One region of the Exiguobacterium sp. s168 genome, then DNA from elsewhere that is predicted to be linked to it. Evidence: a T-box and tRNA genes for the amino acid it is inferred to sense, from the RefSeq annotation. Region 1 holds a T-box; the other regions hold tRNA genes.
What was found. A T-box is a leader RNA that pairs with one kind of tRNA and senses whether it is charged. The one in region 1 lies ahead of KNQ15_RS01955 (valine--tRNA ligase), so its partner is inferred to be a tRNA-Val.

Region 1 (6,435 bases):
TCCGTGGTGCAGCATAGCCCATGTTCGTAAAATTCTTCTGACCGGCTAAATCGGCAAACTTCTTTTCCCAAAACAATTCTGGTACCAATGTCTGATTCGGACGGAAGATCGTATCATGGGACAACATCAATCCTTGACCTGTATTTGTAAAATTAAGAATCGCATCAGACGCCGCATCACTTAAAGAAGCTGCACCGTAGGAATCCTGAAATCCGAAAATTAACATATCATAGGATGTGTTTATATTTTTACTGGCATACGTTTTGTTAAACGTGTCTGCCGTGATGACTTCTACGTTGAAGTCATAAAATCCATCCTGTTTCAATAAAGTGCCTGAGTTCATAAAACCGTTGATTGAACCGGTCGTTCCGGAACGCGTCACCTGTAGAATTTTTGCTTCCGCCACCTGATCTTTCATTAAGAAACTGCCGGTTTTATAGTCCATCAAGCCGTCACCGGTCGTAACGCGAATCATCCAGTTCCGTGGACCTGTGTAACTTGGTGCGTCAAATGTATAACTTAACGTCCCCGTTTTCAAAGCCGGTTTCTCATCTACTTTTTCGGACTCTTCAAACTGATCATTGCTGTCAAAATCAATGTACAGTTGAACACGCTGATTCGTTTTTTCAACACTCATCGTGTACGTAAAATCAATCGGGACATTCGGAGCAGCCGTAATTCCTTTGTCGACGTTTGCCAGTGTCGTCCCTTTTTGTTGAACGGATACGCCTTGAAGACGCGGACGAACAGTCTTTCGCTCTTTTAATTGGGTGATGACGGTCGAAATGTTCGTATACGGCTTCACATCTTTAAAAACTGCTGTAAAGTTACTGGTCGGATGGGTGAACACATCGTCATGTAAAAATACAGGCAATCCTTTTTTGATATAGGCGTTATTAATTTCATTTGCTTTTAATTTCGTAATGTCATTTTCTATTCTACTTGTATTATGCTGTTTCGAAGTATCAGAAACTTTTACAGAATAACGGTCTAAACCAGTGAAAACGGATGAATCAAAAACGATCGCATCAAATGCTCCATCTAACGGAAAACGGGAAGCATTTAGCTCTTTGACCGTCATCATCTTGACATCGTATTGACTGGTATCTAACTCTTTTAACATCGATAGCGATGTAAGAACAGTATTCGGATCAATCCGGTTCGTCGCCGACCAGTCATCGCGGATTTCTAAAATCTTAAACTTTTCACCGGTTGCTGCTTTGGAATGCGGCTCATGTATATACGTAAAGCTTGAAAAAATCAGTAAGATGGCTAAGGCTAGACGGACCCACTGCTTCATCACTTATCGTCTCCTCATCGTGTCATTGAGATATGGGACTATACTTCCCCATTTCATTATAACGAGAGAATACGAATTTCCCCTATTTTGTAAAAATGGAAGCGTAATAATGACGCACTTCACTAATGAAATAGAGTGACCCCGTCACGACGTATGTCCGGTCCATCTCTAATTGATCGAAGAACGCTTCGACCGTCGTTACATTGGCGCCATCTTGCTTTAACTCCTCTATCGTCCGAGCTCGTGGAAAATCAAATATCGTCTCGTAAATATCTGGCGTAATGCTACGTAACTGCGTTAGCATCGCCGTACGGTCTTTGTCACGCAAAATTGAACAAAGTAACGTCACGGGTTTTGATTCCTCTTTTAACCGTTCAACCAGTGCCGTGATGCCTTCCGGGTTATGGGCACCATCGAGAATGATTCGTGGTTTGCGCGAGATGATCTCAAACCGTCCCGGATGTTTTGCTTCCCGTAATCCTTTTCGGATTGCCGCTTTCGACCAGCCGAGTCGCCGCGCACAGATGACGGCATTCGCCGCATTATGGACTTGATGATGACCTTCGAGCCCTAAGCGTGTCTCCGGAATCCCATCATATGTCGCCCAGGTCCCCGTCTCTTTTAAGCGGTAACGGATGATCGCTTCCTGACTCCATTTCAACGTTGCATTTCGATCCCCGCAATACGCCATTAACGGCACCGTCAACTCTTCCTGCAGTTTCCCGGCGATGACCGGCGTCCCTTGTTTGATGATGCCGAACTTCTGTAAGGCGATCTCTTGGAGCGTATCTCCGAGGATCGCTTGGTGATCGTGCCCGATCGACGTGATGATTGCCGCGACCGGCTTCTTGAAGACGTTTGTCGAATCATACAACCCACCGAGACCGACTTCATAGATGACGAAATCGGGACGAATCTGATCAAAATAATAGAAGGCAAGTCCTGTTAATGCTTCGAACTCAGTGACCGTACCGAGTGCCGGATCGATGCGCCCGATGGCCGCTTGAACAGCGATCGCAGATGCGACGAGATCGTCTTCTGCGATTGGTACTCCGTTCAACATGATCCGTTCTTCGAACTGAATGATATATGGCGACGTAAACGTCCCGATTTGTAATCCTTCCGCAATCCCCATCTCACGTAAGAATGCAACCGTCGATCCTTTCCCGTTCGTACCGGCGACATGAATCGTTGGAATCACGTCCGGGTCAATCTGTAATTCTAGTAACATCGCCTGCATCCGTTCAAGACCCGGTTTGACGCCGAATGCTAGTAAGCTCGATAACCATTCCAATACATCTTCTCGCGTCCTCATGCTGTTCGCTCCTTTAAAAAAAGTGGCTCAAGGAGACTTGAGCCACTGCTGTAATTAGTGTGAGAGTTCGTTGATGCGTGCTTCGACAGCTTGACGTTTTTCCGTATAATCAAGTGCCTTCGCTTTTTCTTCATCAATGACATGTGCTGGTGCTTTGCCGACGAAGCCAGGGTTGTTGAGTTTTTTCTCGACCCGTTCGACTTCTTTCGTATATTTGACGAGTTCCTTGTTCAAGCGCGCGATTTCTTCCTCGATGTTGATCAAGTCTGCGAGTGGGATGAACAATTCTGCTCCCGTTACGATCGCACTCATCGCTTTTTCTGGCGCTGGCATCTGTTCTTCGATCCGGAGTTCAGACGCGTTCGTGAACTTTTGCAAGTACGAGCTGTTTGACGACAAGTCGTCTTGAACACGTGCGTCATTCGTCGAGATAAACAGTTGGATCTGTTTCGACATCGGTGCGTTCACTTCCGCGCGGATGTTACGAACCGAACGGATGACGTTCTGAACTGCTTCGAATGCTGGAACAGCTTCCGGGAAGTCGAGTGATGCCTCGCGTGTTGGCCATGCAGCACGTGTGATCGTCTCGCCTTCATGCGGTAAGTGTTGCCAGATCTCTTCCGTGATGAACGGCATGAATGGATGCATCAGACGCATGATCCGGTCGAGCGTATAGGCAAGAACCGAACGCGTCGTCTGCTTCGCTGCTTCATCTTCCCCGTTGAGCGGTAATTTCGCCATCTCGATGTACCAGTTACAGAAGTCTTCCCAGATGAAGTGATAGAGAATGCGTCCTGCTTCACCAAACTCATATTTATCCGACAGACGTGTCACATCGTCGATCGTCGTCTGTAAGCGTGTCAGAATCCACTTATCTGCGAGTGACTTCTCGCCTGTCAAATCGATCTGATCAAACGTTAGACCATCCATGTTCATCAAGGCAAAACGGCTTGCGTTCCACAGTTTGTTCGAGAAGTTCCATGTTGCTTCGATTTTTTCCCAGTAGAAGCGGAGGTCGTTCCCTGGCGTCGATCCTGTCGTTAGGAACCAACGAAGTGAATCGGCACCATACTTCTCAATGACATCCATCGGGTCGATTCCGTTCCCGAGGGATTTCGACATCTTGCGTCCTTCCGAATCACGAATCAATCCGTGGATCAAGACGTCTTGGAATGGACGTTGTCCTGTGAATTCGTACGATTGGAAGATCATCCGTGATACCCAGAAAGCGATGATGTCATAACCCGTAACGAGTGTCGATGTCGGGAAGTATTTTTGATAATCGTCTGCGTCCGTATTCGGCCACCCCATCGTCGAGAACGGCCAAAGTGCTGAAGAGAACCACGTATCGAGGACATCGTTGTCTTGCTCCCAGTTCTCGATATCGGCTGGTGCTTCCTTGCCAACGTAGACTTCGCCTGTTTCTTTATGATACCAAGCCGGAATCCGGTGTCCCCACCAGAGTTGACGGCTGACACACCAGTCACGGATGTTTTCCATCCAGCGTACGTACGTGTTCTCAAAGCGTTGTGGAACGAAGTTGACCTTGTCTGGTCCTTGTTGCTCCTCGAGTGCTTTTTGCGCGAGTGGCTCCATTTTAACGAACCATTGGAGTGAGAGATACGGCTCAACGATTGCGTCTGAACGCTCCGAGTGACCGACAGAGTGCAAGTGTGGTTCGATTTTGATTAGAACACCTTCTGCTTTTAAATCTTCAACGATTTGTTTCCGGCATTCGAAACGATCCATGCCTTCGTATTTCCCTGCGTTCTCGTTCATCGTTCCATCTTCGTTCATGACGAGGACACGTGGTAACTCGTGACGGTTACCGACTTCGAAGTCGTTCGGGTCGTGTGCTGGCGTAATCTTAACGACACCTGTACCGAACTCCATGTCGACATAGTCATCAGCAACGATCGGAATCTCGCGACCAACGATTGGTAACGTGATCGTTTTTCCGACGAGGTGAGCATAACGCTCATCCTTCGGGTTCACGGCAATCGCTGTATCACCGAGCATCGTCTCCGGACGTGTCGTCGCTAGTTCAACGTGACCTGAACCGTCCGTTAGTGGATAGCTGAAGTGATAGAACGCACCTTCGATATCCTTGTAGATGACTTCGATATCCGAGATCGCTGTTTTCGTCGCTGGATCCCAGTTAACGATGTATTCGCCGCGGTAGATCAAGCCTTTTTCGTAAAGTTTCACGAAGACTTCTTGAACCGCTTCCGACAATCCTTCGTCAAGCGTGAAACGCTCACGTGAGTAATCGAGTCCAAGACCGAGTTTTGCCCATTGTGCACGAATCGTTGATGCGTACTCTTCTTTCCATGCCCATGATTGCTCGAGGAATTTCTCGCGCCCCATTTCAAGACGTGATTGTCCTTCTGCCCGCAGTTTTTGTTCGACTTTTGCTTGTGTTGCGATACCGGCATGGTCCATTCCCGGTAAGTAAAGGACGTCAAACCCTTGCATCCGCTTCATCCGTGTTAGCATGTCTTGTAACGTCGTGTCCCACGCGTGACCAAGGTGCAATTTACCTGTGACGTTCGGTGGTGGAATGACGATCGTGTACGGCTCTTTCTCTGGATCCTGGTCGGCTTTGAAATAGTCACCTTTCACCCAAAAGTCGTACCATTTTTCTTCCGTTGCCTGCGGATCATACTTCGTTGGCATTGATAATTCCTGCATCCTGATCGCTCCCTTTTTGTCCATAATAAAAACGGCTTTCTTTCGTCCTATGCTAAGGACGAAAGAAAGCCGTTGCTTTTTTCCGCGGTACCACCTTAGTTCATCCACAATCGGATGCCCTCGAGCCACGTAACGTGTGGAGGACGGATATCGCTCGTAAGACTCACGATACCAGCTCGTGGGGTGACCTTCCTCCTGTTCGCCCGTCACATCTTTCAGCCAAGGATGTGTTCTCTACACCGGTACGAATACAGGACTACTCTTCCCGTCATCGCTGTTGCCATTTTCTTCTTTACTCATTTTAGCCGAGAGTTCAAGTAATCGTCAAGAACTGCTTAACGACCAAATTCAACTTGGAGTTCTTGGAACGTCAATTCGACGGCTTCGATCGTCCGTTCGATGTCTTCGTCCGTATGGGCGATCGACAGGAAGAGACCTTCGAATTGTGACGGTGGTAAGAAGACACCACGCGCCGCCATCTTTTGATAATACGAACGGAACATCTCAAGGTTCGACGTTTTCGCTTTTTCGAAGTTCGTGACACGTTCATCCGTGAAGAAGACACCGAACATCGCGCCTGCGCGGTTCGTCGTCAGCGGAATGTTGTATTTCGCTGCAGCGTTCAGGTAGCCTTCTGACAGACGGCTCGCTTTCCGGTCGAACTCTGCATAGTGTTCTGGTTTCAATTGTGTCAATGTTGCTAGACCCGCTGCCATCGCGAGTGGGTTCCCGGATAACGTACCTGCTTGATAGATTGGACCTTGTGGTGCGATCTGTTCCATGATGTCCCGACGTCCGCCGTAAGCACCGACTGGCATTCCGCCGCCGATGACTTTACCGAGACACGTGATGTCTGGTGTAACACCGAAGTGCCCTTGTGCACAGTGGAATCCAACTCGGAAACCGGTCATGACTTCGTCAAAGATCAATAAGGCACTGTTTTCCGCCGTGATCTCCCGTAAGCCTTCGAGGAATCCTGGCTCTGGTGGTACGAAGCCCATGTTCCCAGCAGCCGGTTCGACGATGACACCAGCGATATCGTCGCCGTGTTTTTCAAACGCGATCCGGACAGCGTCCAAATCGTTATATGGAACTGTCAGCGTCATGCTCGCGATTTGCGCAGGAACTC
Region 2 (6,435 bases), on a different contig from region 1:
AAGAGCGTTTGCTCTGTCTTGACTTGTTGCGCTGGATGATGATGACCGAAACCAATGATCCGTGCCTCACTTCCAGCAAACAGGACGGATAAGCTTTCTTTCGTTCCATCCACTGCTTGCTTTAATGGCTCTTCACCAATCTTCTTCGTCTGGTCGGCGTAAGCATAGTGCGTCAGGTGCATCGTTTGTTCCTGATGCGTAACATTTAAGATACGTGGTAAGTGCTCCAAATACTTTTGATTCTCTTGCGTCAACGTATCCGCGATCCATTGATGGTGCTCTTTAGCATGTCGGTAACTATCGGGATAGGTCTCCCCATGGATTAAAGCAAGGACACATTCATCATGATTTCCAGAAATCGTCTGGATATCAGACCGTTGTCTTAATAAATCGATGACCTCATTATGCTCTGGTCCAATACCGACAAGATCACCGAGACAATAAGCGGCATCGATATCTGTTTGTTGATCAAGATGGGACAATACAGCACGCAAAGCTGATGTATTGCCGTGAATATCTGTAAAAAGCATAACTTTCATGTAAACGCCTCCATTGTTGGTACATTAGGATTTCCCGATGATATCGTGAATTCCTGTCAGATTTCAGGAAAAATAAATTGTCAGAAAATATTGATTATTGACCAAGAGCATGTTAGGCTTAGAAAAATTCACAGAGAGGGGCACGATCGAATGATTCCGACGCAACAGCCATTTAACCAAGCCGGACGACTGATTATTCTATACATGAGGGACTGAAAACTTTTCCGATGATGAAGCGGAAATGATTTTTGGGCCCTTCTTTCGATGCATCGAATGAGGCGCCCGCACAGAATGAGTGGCGCCTATCCCAAAAACGGATAGGCTTTTTTCATGGCAAAAAATAGAGATAGATAGAGAGAGGATGACAACGTTGAAAGAATATGCGATGGATCGAATGGTAAAAGTATCAGCTGGAATGGCAAATGCCGTTCTTGTAACACTTGGTGTCGGACTTCTGATTGAGACACTCGGAAATCTTCTACATATCCAAATGTTACTGACGATTGGTGGTGTCGCAAAAGTACTACTCGCTCCCGCGCTTGGTGCCGGTATTGCCTTTCAGCTCGGAGGAAACACACTTGTGCTGTTCAGCGCGATGATCGCAGCGACGATCGGTGGTGCCGCCCTTCAATCGACTGCTTCTGGACTCGTTCTTGTACCTGGTCAGCCGATCAGTGCATTACTCGCGGCTGCTGTCGCTGTATACGTCGGAAAACGCATGACTGGAAAAACGAAATTTGACATGATGGTCATCCCAATGAGCGCTGTCCTTGCTGGCGGTGTGACCGGAATCGGTGCTGCTGCCGTCACGACACCACTCCTTACAAAATTCAGTGCCATGATCACAGCTTCAGTCGAGTCTTCTCCTATTGCTACATCTCTTGTTATTGCACTCATCTTTAGTGTCTTATTGATGTCTCCTGCTTCGTCCGCTGCACTCGCTATCGCTTTGCAACTTGATCCTGTAGCGAGTGCCGCTGCACTCATTGGCTGTTCCGCTCAATTCGTCGGCTTTACGTTGATGGCATATCGTCAGACGGATCCAGGTGGTTTGATTGCTTCATTCTTTGTAACACCTAAAGTACAATTCCCGAATATCGTTAAAAATCCACGTCTTGTCGTTGCACCGTTTCTCGCAGCGATGATTTCAGCTCCTGTCGCGACGCTTCTTCTCTCTTTGAAAGTACCGTATGAACTCGCAGGACTTGGACTCAATTCGATGATTGCCCCACTCAATATCTTCGTCAATCAAGGTCCTCAAGCGTTCCTTGTCTTCTTCTTGACTGGTGTCGTTCTACCTGGTGTCTTAACGCTCGTCTTCTATCGATTGACGACTGTCGCAGGGTGGACGAAGCGCGGAGATCTTCATCTCGAAATTCAATAAAACATTTTACCACCCTTCCAACTATTCCTGATTGATTTCGGGAATAGTTTTTTTAACGCAAAAAAATCGTTCCTTCGAAAAGGAACGATTTCGGTATGATTCTGACTGGGCTCGAACCAGCGACCTCTACCCTGTCAAGGTAGCGCTCTCCCAGCTGAGCTACAGAATCATGCTGTGTTGTTACTGGGTATGTTTTTATTATAGCAGCATATCGAAAAGTGTAAAGCCTTTTTAACAAAAAAAATTATCTTTTTTCAAAATGATCTTTTTAAATAAAAACAGTTTTAAAGTTGCGGGTTCTATGAGTGTCCTCTACTATGTAAATAAGCACATATAAAAAGAAAGGAGCGTTCATATGAACTTCTTAACCCGATTTAGTTTGAAGAACTCGGTTGCTGTCTTCATCATTGCAATCCTATTGATTTTAGGAGGCGTCTATTCCTTCTCACAATTAAAAGTTGATCAGTTCCCGGAAATCGAGTTTCCTCAGATTTCAATCGAAGCGGTTTACCCTGGTGCATCACCTGACGATGTCGATAAACAAGTCGTCTCAAAGCTTGAAACTTCCCTTAAAGGAATTGAAGGGGCTACCAAGCTAACGAGTTCTTCTTATGAAAGTATCGGTATCTTAAACATCGAATTCCCGTTCGATACCGATATGGATAAGGTGGAACAACAAATCGATGCTGCCATCCAAGATGCGAATCTACCGGAGGAAGCAACGACGAAATTAAATCGTCTGTCCTTTGGATCGTTCCCGATCTATAATATCTCCTTCTTTAGCAAGGATGGTAAAGACATCGAGAAAATTCTAAAGGAAGATATCGAACCTGAACTTAATAAGATTCCAGGCATCAACAGCGTGTCGGTTGGTGGCTATAAGGATGATCTCGTTCAAATCACCGTCGATAAGGAAAAAGCGACGGAAGCGGGTCTCTCGCTCTCAAGCATCAAGGAACAAATTAATGGAAAGTATGTCTCGTTCCCATCAGGTCAGCTATCAGAAAACGATTCGAAAATTCCGATTCGCGTTGAAGAAAAACTAGAAAATCTAGATAAACTAAAAAATCTCCAATTGACACCTGCTGCAGGTGCGGCTAGTTCAGCAAATAACGGTCAGTCATCTGCAGGCGGTCCACCACAAGATGCAACACAAGGACCACCAAGTACAACAGGTGGAGCAGCTGTAGATCAGACGGCTGAACCTGCAGAGCCGATTCGCCTAGAGGATATTGCAAAAATCGAAGCAGTCTCGCAACAAAGTGAAAAAACACGTTACGACTTAAAAGATTCCTTATCGATGGCAATCACGAAAAAACAAGATGCCAATACGGTCGAAATCGCAGATGAAGTCACGAAGATCCTCAATAAATATGATGATCAAGTCGACTATACGATTGGGATTGATTCAGCGAAGGATATCGAGGAATCCGTTGCGACACTCGTCAAAGAAGGATTACTGGGTGCACTCTTCGCATCACTCGCTGTACTCTTATTCTTACGGAACCTCCGTGCGACGATCATCGCCATCGTCTCGATTCCATTATCATTACTCATCGCAGCGATCTTCTTGAACTGGCAAGATATCTCCCTGAACATCATGACACTTGGTGGGATGGCTGTTGCAGTCGGTCGTGTCGTCGATGATAGTATCGTTGTCATCGAGAACATCTTCCGGCGCGTCCGAAAATCCGAATCCGGTATGACGGATGAGATCATCGAACAATCGACAAAAGAGATTTTAAAAGCAATCACGTCATCGACGCTGACGACCGTCGTCGTCTTCCTACCGATTGGATTTGTCGGTGGGATTACTGGTAAGTTCTTCTTACCGTTCGCTTTGACGATTATTTTCTCATTACTTGCTTCACTACTTGTGGCAATCACGATCGTACCGATTCTCGCGAAGTTTGCATTCAAGAAGGTACCAGCGGAAGAAAAAGAAGGTGCTCTTCAACGTTGGTATGGCAAGCTGATTGAAAAATCACTCTCGCACAAGGCAATCATCTTGGTCGTATCGTTTGTCCTTCTCGGTGGTTCTTTGGCGATCGTACCGCGTCTCGGCTTTACGTTCATTCCGAACGAAGCATCGAAGACCTTGACGGCATCGCTTGAACTTCCTGCTGCTACATCACTTGAAAAAACAAGTGACGTTTCGTTTGAGATGGAAAAAATGTTCGACAAAGAACAAGCCATTGCTGACGTGACGACTTCTGTTGGAGCGCGTGACTTCACGACAGGCTTACGTCTCGATAATAAAGCAAGTTATTTCTTGAATCTAAAAGACGGCGTAAACGTCGAGAAAACGATCAAATCACTTGAGACACAGATGGAAGACATCGCTCAAGATGAAAACGTCGATGTTAAAATCAGTGTGGCTGAACTATCAACAGGTGGTCCTCCATCGAATAACAACGTCGATGTCGACTTGTTCTCGAACGACCTCGAAGCTCTTCAAGAGGCGGCAAAACTCGTCGAGGATAACATGTCGAAAAATAATGATTTGAAATATATCACGAACAACTTCAGCGAAAAACAAAAGCAGTATCTCGTAGAAATCGATCCTGAGAAAGCAAGTGATCGCGGACTATCTGGTTTCCAGATTCTTGGTACCGTCAACGATCAAACGAAGCCTGTCACGGTTGGAACACTCAATCTCGACAATAAGGATCAAGACGTACAATTATCTTATGAAGAAGGTCTCGTCTCGAAAGAAGATCTCGAAGATGTCCAACTCTTCTCAGCAAACGGTCCTGTCGCTTTGAAAGATGTCGCGAACGTCAATGAAGTCGAGACATTCACATCGATTCAGAAGCTCGATGGAAAAGTATATGCTCGCGTATCTGGACAGGTTAAAGGAGACGACGTTCAAAACGTTTCGAACGCTGTAAAAGCTGACGTCGAAAAAATCGATTTACCAGACGGTGTCTCACTGACAAGTGGTGGTGGAAATGATGATACGGTCGAAATCTTCCAATCACTCGGAATCGCAATCGTCGTTGCGATCGGACTTGTGTACCTGACAATGTTGATTACGTTCGGAAAAGCTCGGATTCCGTTCATCATCTTGTCATCTCTGATCTTTGTTCCGATTGGTTCACTCGTCACACTTTTCCTTGCGAATGAACCATTGTCTGTTAGTGTCATGATCGGCTTCCTGATGTTGATCGGAATCGTCACCACGAACGCAATCGTTCTCGTCGACCGCATCGGTCAAAACGTCGGACGCGGTATGCCGATTCGCGAATCATTGATTGAAGCTGGTAAAACGCGATTACGTCCAATCCTGATGACCGCATTTGCAACAATCATGGCATTGGTACCACTCACATTAACGACTTCTTCCGGAACATTGATCTCAAAAGGTCTTGCCTTGACGGTCATTGGTGGATTAACGACCTCTACGTTGTTAACACTTATCATCGTTCCTGTCGTCTATGAATTGTTCTTCTTTAAAAAAGCAAAAAAAGAACGTACGACTAAGTAAATGAACATGAAAGGAGCCTATCGCGATCAAAGCGATAGGCTCCTTTTCATTCTATAAGACCTTACGACTCTAACTGTTCATCCGTTCGTTCCAAAGTACCATCATGTTGCGCCACTAATCCATCGAGGACGGATGGTTCAAACTCTTCACCAATCGCGATGATTCCTGTTTGTCCAGGTGGAATGACACCGAGTGTCCGTTTGAATGTCTCTTGGATTTCTTGATTTTCCTTCATGTCTTTCGATCCACCGATCAGCATACCCGTCATCGAACCAAGCAAGATGCCGAACGGTCCACCTAAGATACCAACGGCCATTCCGATCAATGAACCTTTGACGGCTCGATTCGATCCACTTAGGTCTACAGCATCTTCAAACGAAAAAGCACCATTTTCATTTCGCTTGATGACAGCAATCTGTTCGAAATCGACTTGACCTCGCGCATGATACTTTTTCAATTCACTGAACACTTGATAGGATGTCGCTTCTTCTTCGAACGTAAACGTCATGATGTGATGTTTCGCATCTTTTTTGCCATTCGTTCCACCTCTTTCACCTGAGACGAATAACCGACTAAGTCAACATCCTCTATTTACCATATTTTTAAGAAGTCGAAACCTTTACTGGTTTCCATGGTGCGAGATGGAAATACTCTTCCATTGTTAGTCCACTGACTTTTAGGCGAGCGGCAAGCGTTGCTCCGACATACCGATAGTGCCAGCTCTCATACGTATAACCCGTCCAAGATTCTTTGCCCGATGGATAGCGGAGATGGAAGCCATAGCGGTGAGCATTCGCAAACAACCATTTTGCCTCTTTTGTTTTTGAAAAGCTAAACGTGGCGTATTTTGTTGAATCAGCGCCTCCGATATCAAACGCAAGACCAGTCTGGTGTTCACTTTTTCCAGGTTCCGCACTATACGTACTCGCCTTCTCATATCCATCACGCGCAACATATTTATCAAATAACGTTTTTTGATAGGCATAAGAGCGATATGTACTAAATGCAACGAGCGTAATTCCTTC
Region 3 (6,435 bases), on a different contig from region 1:
GTGCAGGAGGCGCTGCTCTGTTTGGATTCTTTAACCGTCTCTTGATTCCTGTCGGCTTACACCACGTCTTGAATAATATTTTCTGGTTCGTCTTCGGTTCATATGAAAAAGCAGATGGTACAGTCGCGAATGGCGACATCGCACGCTTCTTCGCTGGAGATCCGACAGCTGGGATTTATCAAGCGGGCTTCTTCCCAATTATGATGTTTGCCTTACCGGCTGCAGCTTTTGCGATTGTCATGGCTGCGCGTAAAGAAAATCGAAAAGCAGTTGCTGGAGCGATGATTGGTCTTGGACTGACGTCCTTCTTGACAGGGATCACGGAACCAATCGAGTTCTCGTTTATGTTCTTATCACCTGTTTTATATGTCATTCATGCAGTTTTAACAGGTCTATCGATGGCCATCGTTAACTTACTCGGTATTTTACATGGCTTCTCCTTCTCGGCTGGTTTCATTGATTATGCCTTGAACTTCGGGATTGCCACAAAACCATTACTTCTCATCCCGGTTGGTCTCGCGTTCGCGGTCGTCTATTACTTCCTATTCTACTTCATGATCACGAAATTTGATCTGAAGACACCAGGTCGCGAAGATGAATCGCTCGTCACAGACACGGGAGTCGTTCTGACAGACTCAGACAATAAATATGAACAACAAGCAGCTCAAATTTTTGCCGGATTGAAAGGAACAGACAACGTCACGTCGATTGATAACTGTGCGACACGCTTACGTCTCCAAGTCAAGGATCCAAGTATCATTGATGAAGCAGCGATTAAAGCGGCTGGAGCAAAAGGTGTCATGAAGATGGGTGCGACAAGTGTTCAAATCATCATTGGCACAGATGTTGAATTCGTTGCGGATGCGATGAAGCGACAGAAGTAAAGAAAAAACGACCTTTCCTGAGCTTAGGAAAGGTCGTTTTGCTGTACGTTCGCAACAGGTGCTGTTTTGCTTGACCGATAGATCGGATAAAAGATTCCAATCAAGATGATGACGATTCCAATCCATTGAGAACTCATCAGATGTTCATCCAAAATTAAAACGGAACAGATGACAGCTGTCGGTAGTTCAGCCGCTCCAAGCAGAGAGACGCTGGCTGGAGACAAATGAGGCGCACCCGCAGCAAATAAGAGTGGTGGCAAAATCAACGCGAATAGACCGAGTGGAATTGCATACAGAAGAAGACCGTTTTCGAAATTCGCAGAAGACAAGAACGTCGTCGGTGGATACATGATCATGACAAAAGCAAGACCACCTGTCATCATATAGAAGCTTTTCTTTATGACGGGTAGATGATTGGCAACGCGTCCACTAGCCAGTAGGAAAATCGAGAAACTAACAGCCGCTCCAAGACCGAATAATGTTCCACGCAGGTCGAGTGGGCTCGAGTAAGCAGCACTCGCGAGAATGGCTCCACCAATCAGTAGAATCGCAGACAGGAAGTGCGCGCGAGATGGTAAACGTTTGAATGCGAGAGCATCAATGATGACACCAATCCAAGTGAATTGGAATAAGAGAATGATCGCAACGGATGCCGATACGGTCTGAAGACTTTGGTAATAGAGATAACCGGTTGTACCGCTTGAGATACCAATCAGCATGAGAAGAGCAGCTGTTTTGAGATCGAGACGAAGGTTTTTCGTAAATAAGGCAAGTCCGAAAATCATGAGCCAGCCGAAGAAAAATTGACTACCTGAAACGGCTGCTGAGTTGAATCCAGCGGCATAAGCGAGTTTGACGATCGTTGAGAGGACACCATAACTGATAGCGCCGATGAGAACGAATAAAGTTGCTTTTGAGCGATGCATGAATAAATTCCCTCCATTTTTAGTAAAAACCACGCAAAAAAGGTTGCAACGGGGCCTTGTCCAGGTTTTTTGGACAGGGTTTGGTTGCAACCTGTGTGATTTATTGAGTTGATGTGTCGAGCAAACGATACAGCCGGGTTTTCGTTTGATTATATTGAACGGTCAGCGCATTCCACTTCTTTAATGACGCGGTAGCTTTCCGTGTTAAACGATTTAAATCCGCTGTTGACTCATCAATCTTAACGAAATCCGGTTTTTTCGTCAAGCGTGAAAGCATTTTCTTTTCAGCGTCCATCGCTTGTCGATACGTTTTCGAGAACGTTTGAAACGTCTGCTGGCGTTCCTTGATGATTGCCACTAAGGCAGTTCCTTCTGTTTTTGCTTTACCATCAAGCTTGTTGACAGCATCCTTCAATTCTTCAAGATCGAGTGTAGCGTACATTTCTTTACGTAACGTGTCTTCTTGTTTTAATAGAGCAAGCCGTTCGTCATTTAAGGCTTCTAATTCCTCTCGTTCATTTTGAGAGCGTTTGATTTCTTCAGCACCTGCATCAAGAACGGCTTGGTACGTATTAACTGAAATTTCGTCCTGACGAGCACGTTGATCAGCTAGCGTGAATGCCTTCTCTTCACCTTCGACTTGTTGCTCTAGCTGTTCATGAAGAGAAGCTGGTGAATCGTTGGAGCAGGCAGCGAGTCCGAAGCTCGACAGGAATAATACTGCTACGAATGATTTTTTCATCTGAATAGTAACTCCTTATAAATTCGAGTATTGCGCGAAATTGTACGGAATATGGAAATCTTCATCATAAATCGCGAATTGATAGCCTTTTTTCTGAAGTCCGGCAACAATGGCTGGAAGTGCTTTGATGGCTTGTGGTTGTTCATGTAAGAGTATGATTTCAAACGGACGTTCTGCTCGTCGAATGACCGTATTTGCTACTTCTTTTGCACTATCTTTGTAATACCAGTCCATTGAATCGATCGACCAGTCCCACACACGAAAGTCTGCTGAATGAATGGCAGATGCCATTTTTTTCGTGATGCCTGGATCAGAGCCATAAGGTGGTCGTGTCAAATGTGGTGTTAGCTTCGTCAACTCATGGATTTTCTTCTGAACACTTTGCATCTCTGAGACATACTTTCCTTTTTCGTACAATGTATCGTAATCATGCGTTTCCCCGTGTAATCCGATATAGTGTCCAGCTTTAGCAGCAGCTTTGACTTCTTGCGGAAAAGCCTCTACTTGTGATCCGAGATAAAAGAAAGTGGCACGAGTCTGAAGTTGATCCAATGTTCGAAGTAAGTCCGGTGTTAATGCAGATGGACCATCTTCGAATGTTAAATAGGCGACTTTTTTTGTTACACCATTCCATTTTTCCACGCGTGCTTTTTCCATATTGACGACAGGTACTTCAGTAATGGATTTACCTGTCGTAATGGATTGTTGCTCAGGAGTAAAAACGTATCGGTAAGCGACATATCCTCCAACTCCGAGAAAAACAAGTGTGAGAAGTAAGAAAAAACGTGGGAAAAACTTTCTTTTTTTTGTACGCGGTCGTGGACCGAGTTCGCTAGCGTGGCTTGAGGTGAATGGATCCATCGTTGTCTGTCGCTCCTTTTGTCAAAAAATATCATATACAGATAATGTAACATTCTGACTGTTTCTTTTGTAACAAACAGATGACAAAAAGATGACGATAAATCGATTTTTCTAAAAAATATCGGTTTATTTAGAAAGAGTTTGCAAGAAATAAAAAAACAACCACTAATTAAGTGATTGTTTCATGTGTTATTAGTGTTCTGTTACAGCACACTCATCGCATTCCGTTTGATAGGATTCACATTGTTCATCCATCTCTTTTCCGCAATGGGCACACGTCTTGACGGGAAGTTCACGATAGAATGCAGCAGATGCTTCTTGGTAAAGGGGTTGTTCCATGTGTTTTTCCTCCTTCAAAGTAAACGCAATGATTTTTATCTTGTTTTCATTGTATTAGTACAGAAGTGTAAAGTCAACAATTGTTTTATAACAGTAAAGGCGTTTGAAGTACTGATAGAGGACAATGAAAAAGAGACATGCTACGATATCTAAGTAATCTGATAATGATAAGGGGGATTTATACATGACACAGGCAACACTTGATACAATGCGTGTCTTAACAGAAAGACGTTCCGTTCGCCATTACGACGAAACGTTCAAGCTTTCAAAACAGGAAGTGGAAGAACTATTAGAATGGACGACAGCGGCGCCGAGTGCTTGGAATCTGCAACACTGGCATTTCACGGTCTTTCATTCGGAAGAAGCGAAGCAGCAACTTGCACCGATTGCTTATAATCAGCCGGCCATCACTTCGGCTTCAGCAGTCATTGCAATCTTAGGTGATGTTCAAGCTAATCGAAACTACAATCCGGTTTATGGTCCGGCAGTAGAAGCAGGTGGCATGACAGAGGATTTGTTCGATTCGATCAAGGCACAAGTAGAGGGCGCTTATCAAAGTGAAGCATACGGTCGCGACGCGGCAATGTCGAATGCGAGTCTTGCTGCGATGCAATTGATGCTTGCGGCAGAAGCACGTGGATTATCAACACTCGCAATGGGCGGATTTGATCATCAACGTTTTGCGGAAACGTTCATCACCGAGTCACGGTATGTACCGGTCATGTTAATTGCTGTTGGTAAAGCGGTCGAAGATGCGAAAAAACGTCCCGCACTACGTTTACCGATCGATCAAGTATCAACATTCCTGTAAGTCATTCAAAATGGAGGAAGTGGGGTTCAATTCCTCCATTTTAATTTTTTTTATTTTTTTCGGAAAAAGACTTGTCAGCCTTTTAGTTTCTTGATATATTAATACATGTCCTAGCAAGTACATAACGTACTGCAAACATGATTCTGTAGCTCAGCTGGGAGAGCGCTACCTTGACAGGGTAGAGGTCGCTGGTTCGAGCCCAGTCAGAATCATACCGAAAGCCCGCTTCTCCTTTATAGGAAAAGCGGGCTTTTTTTATTATTTCTTTATCTCATCCTCTGTGACCCATTTATGATTTTTCACCATCTCTCCACCGTCCGTTGGTTCATAGTTCACCATATAGACAGTCGTTTCTTTTACTTCATCAATCGTCGCTTTAGCTCCATCCATACCTTTCATATGATCCGCTTTGACAGTCGTTTCATCACCAACTTGCAGTGGCTTAGTTGGAACTGGATCGAGTTCTTCTTGAATGACCCATTTATGATTTTTCACCATCTTTCCACCAGTAGTCGGTTTGTAACTGATCGCATAGACGACGGTATCATAAGCACCCGCAATCGTTGCTTTAGCTCCGTCCATACCGTCCATATGATCCGTCGTCAACGTGACGTTGCTTCCTTTCGGATAAGTCGGATCACTGGCTTCCTTTAAACCGGATGGTAGCTTTCCGTCGCTCGAATGCATCATATCTCCATGAGACATATCATGTGAGTCACTATTACTTCCATCGTTATTGGCGTTATTGGCGGATCCACATGCACCGAGCCAAAGCGTAGAACTAAGAGCAAGTACGGTTAACGTCAATGATTTTTTCATATTAAATCCCTCCTGAAGTCGCTAGTCTTCTTTACTATACCCAGCGTATGTGCAAATCGTGTGCAGATGAGGTGACAGTTTCGTTTGCCTGCGTCTATCGCGTTTTTTTCGCTATACTAAAGTGGAGAGAAAAGGAGGAAACGTCATGCGTCGTATTTCATACTCGGTCGGAGGAATCGTGCTTGCGGCATTTTTAATTTGTGGCAGTGTGTTGTTTGCGACGTTGTATTATCAGTTGTCTCAAACACGAACGCAGGAAGTAGTGGACGGTTTACTGAACCGAGGAAATACCCATCGTGATGTCCTTGTCGATTCCTATGACCAAACGACGATGCGCCATGTCAGCATGATGGAAGCAGATTCATCGTTTACTGTGGTGATCACTGATGCAGATGGAAAACAACTCGAAGCGTCACGACCTTTGTCGAATGAGATGAAAAGTGTGCTAGAGCATACGGATTTTGATTACCGTCAACAAGGAAAAATCGTGACGATGCGTGACTTTTTAATGACGGACAGCCCCATCACCATCGATGGGGAACATCGTGGTCATGTCTTCATGTTCGCTTCTAAAGCAATTGTGGATCACGTACTTGATCCGTTGAAACAGCAATTTTTTCAAGTGGGTCTGCTCGCACTTTTATTGGCAGGTGCGGCAAGCATTTGGGCGACCCGACTCATCTCTCGTCCGTTGATTCAAATGGAAAAAGCGACGGCACGTCTATTGGATGGGGAAGGTGGAGAGTTGCCGATTGATCGACAAGACGAACTGGGACAATTGGCGCGTTCAATTCAGCAATTAAAACAGGATCTCGATTTTTTGAATCGGGATCGATCTGAATTTTTAGCAAGCGTATCTCATGAACTACGCACACCATTGACATATATAAAGGGATACGCGGATATTCTCGAACGCCAAACGTTGACGCCGGATGAGCAACAACGCTACATTACGATCATTCGAGAAGAAAGTCAGCAAATGAATGAATGGATTGAGCAATTATTTTGGCTAGCACGTATTGATGCCAATGCTTTTATGATGGAACGAAAACC

Region 2: it has a tRNA-Val gene. The T-box ahead of KNQ15_RS01955 (valine--tRNA ligase) is inferred to sense a tRNA for this amino acid. The anticodon was not compared.
Region 3: it has a tRNA-Val gene. The T-box ahead of KNQ15_RS01955 (valine--tRNA ligase) is inferred to sense a tRNA for this amino acid. The anticodon was not compared.

Annotation. Positions count from the first base shown of each region.
Region 1 covers NZ_JACSNE010000002.1:97,044-103,478, forward strand. Annotated here, with positions in the region: gene KNQ15_RS01945 (DUF5057 domain-containing protein) at 1-1,300, opposite strand, end outside; gene KNQ15_RS01950 (bifunctional folylpolyglutamate synthase/dihydrofolate synthase) at 1,383-2,615, opposite strand; gene KNQ15_RS01955 (valine--tRNA ligase) at 2,670-5,306, opposite strand; T-box leader at 5,358-5,587, opposite strand; gene hemL (glutamate-1-semialdehyde 2,1-aminomutase) at 5,642-6,435, opposite strand, start outside.
Region 2 covers NZ_JACSNE010000015.1:40,465-46,899, reverse strand. Annotated here, with positions in the region: gene KNQ15_RS10065 (metallophosphoesterase family protein) at 1-539, opposite strand, end outside; gene KNQ15_RS10060 (PTS sugar transporter subunit IIC) at 901-1,923, shown strand; tRNA gene KNQ15_RS10055 (tRNA-Val) at 2,020-2,092, opposite strand; gene KNQ15_RS10050 (efflux RND transporter permease subunit) at 2,279-5,410, shown strand; gene KNQ15_RS10045 (hypothetical protein) at 5,472-5,918, opposite strand; gene KNQ15_RS10040 (M15 family metallopeptidase) at 6,013-6,435, opposite strand, start outside.
Region 3 covers NZ_JACSNE010000015.1:29,624-36,058, forward strand. Annotated here, with positions in the region: gene nagE (N-acetylglucosamine-specific PTS transporter subunit IIBC) at 1-884, shown strand, start outside; gene KNQ15_RS09980 (EamA family transporter) at 908-1,810, opposite strand; gene KNQ15_RS09985 (YkyA family protein) at 1,911-2,552, opposite strand; gene KNQ15_RS09990 (polysaccharide deacetylase family protein) at 2,568-3,413, opposite strand; gene yhfH (protein YhfH) at 3,606-3,752, opposite strand; gene KNQ15_RS10000 (nitroreductase family protein) at 3,937-4,563, shown strand; tRNA gene KNQ15_RS10005 (tRNA-Val) at 4,703-4,775, shown strand; gene KNQ15_RS10010 (YdhK family protein) at 4,822-5,382, opposite strand; gene KNQ15_RS10015 (sensor histidine kinase) at 5,528-6,435, shown strand, end outside.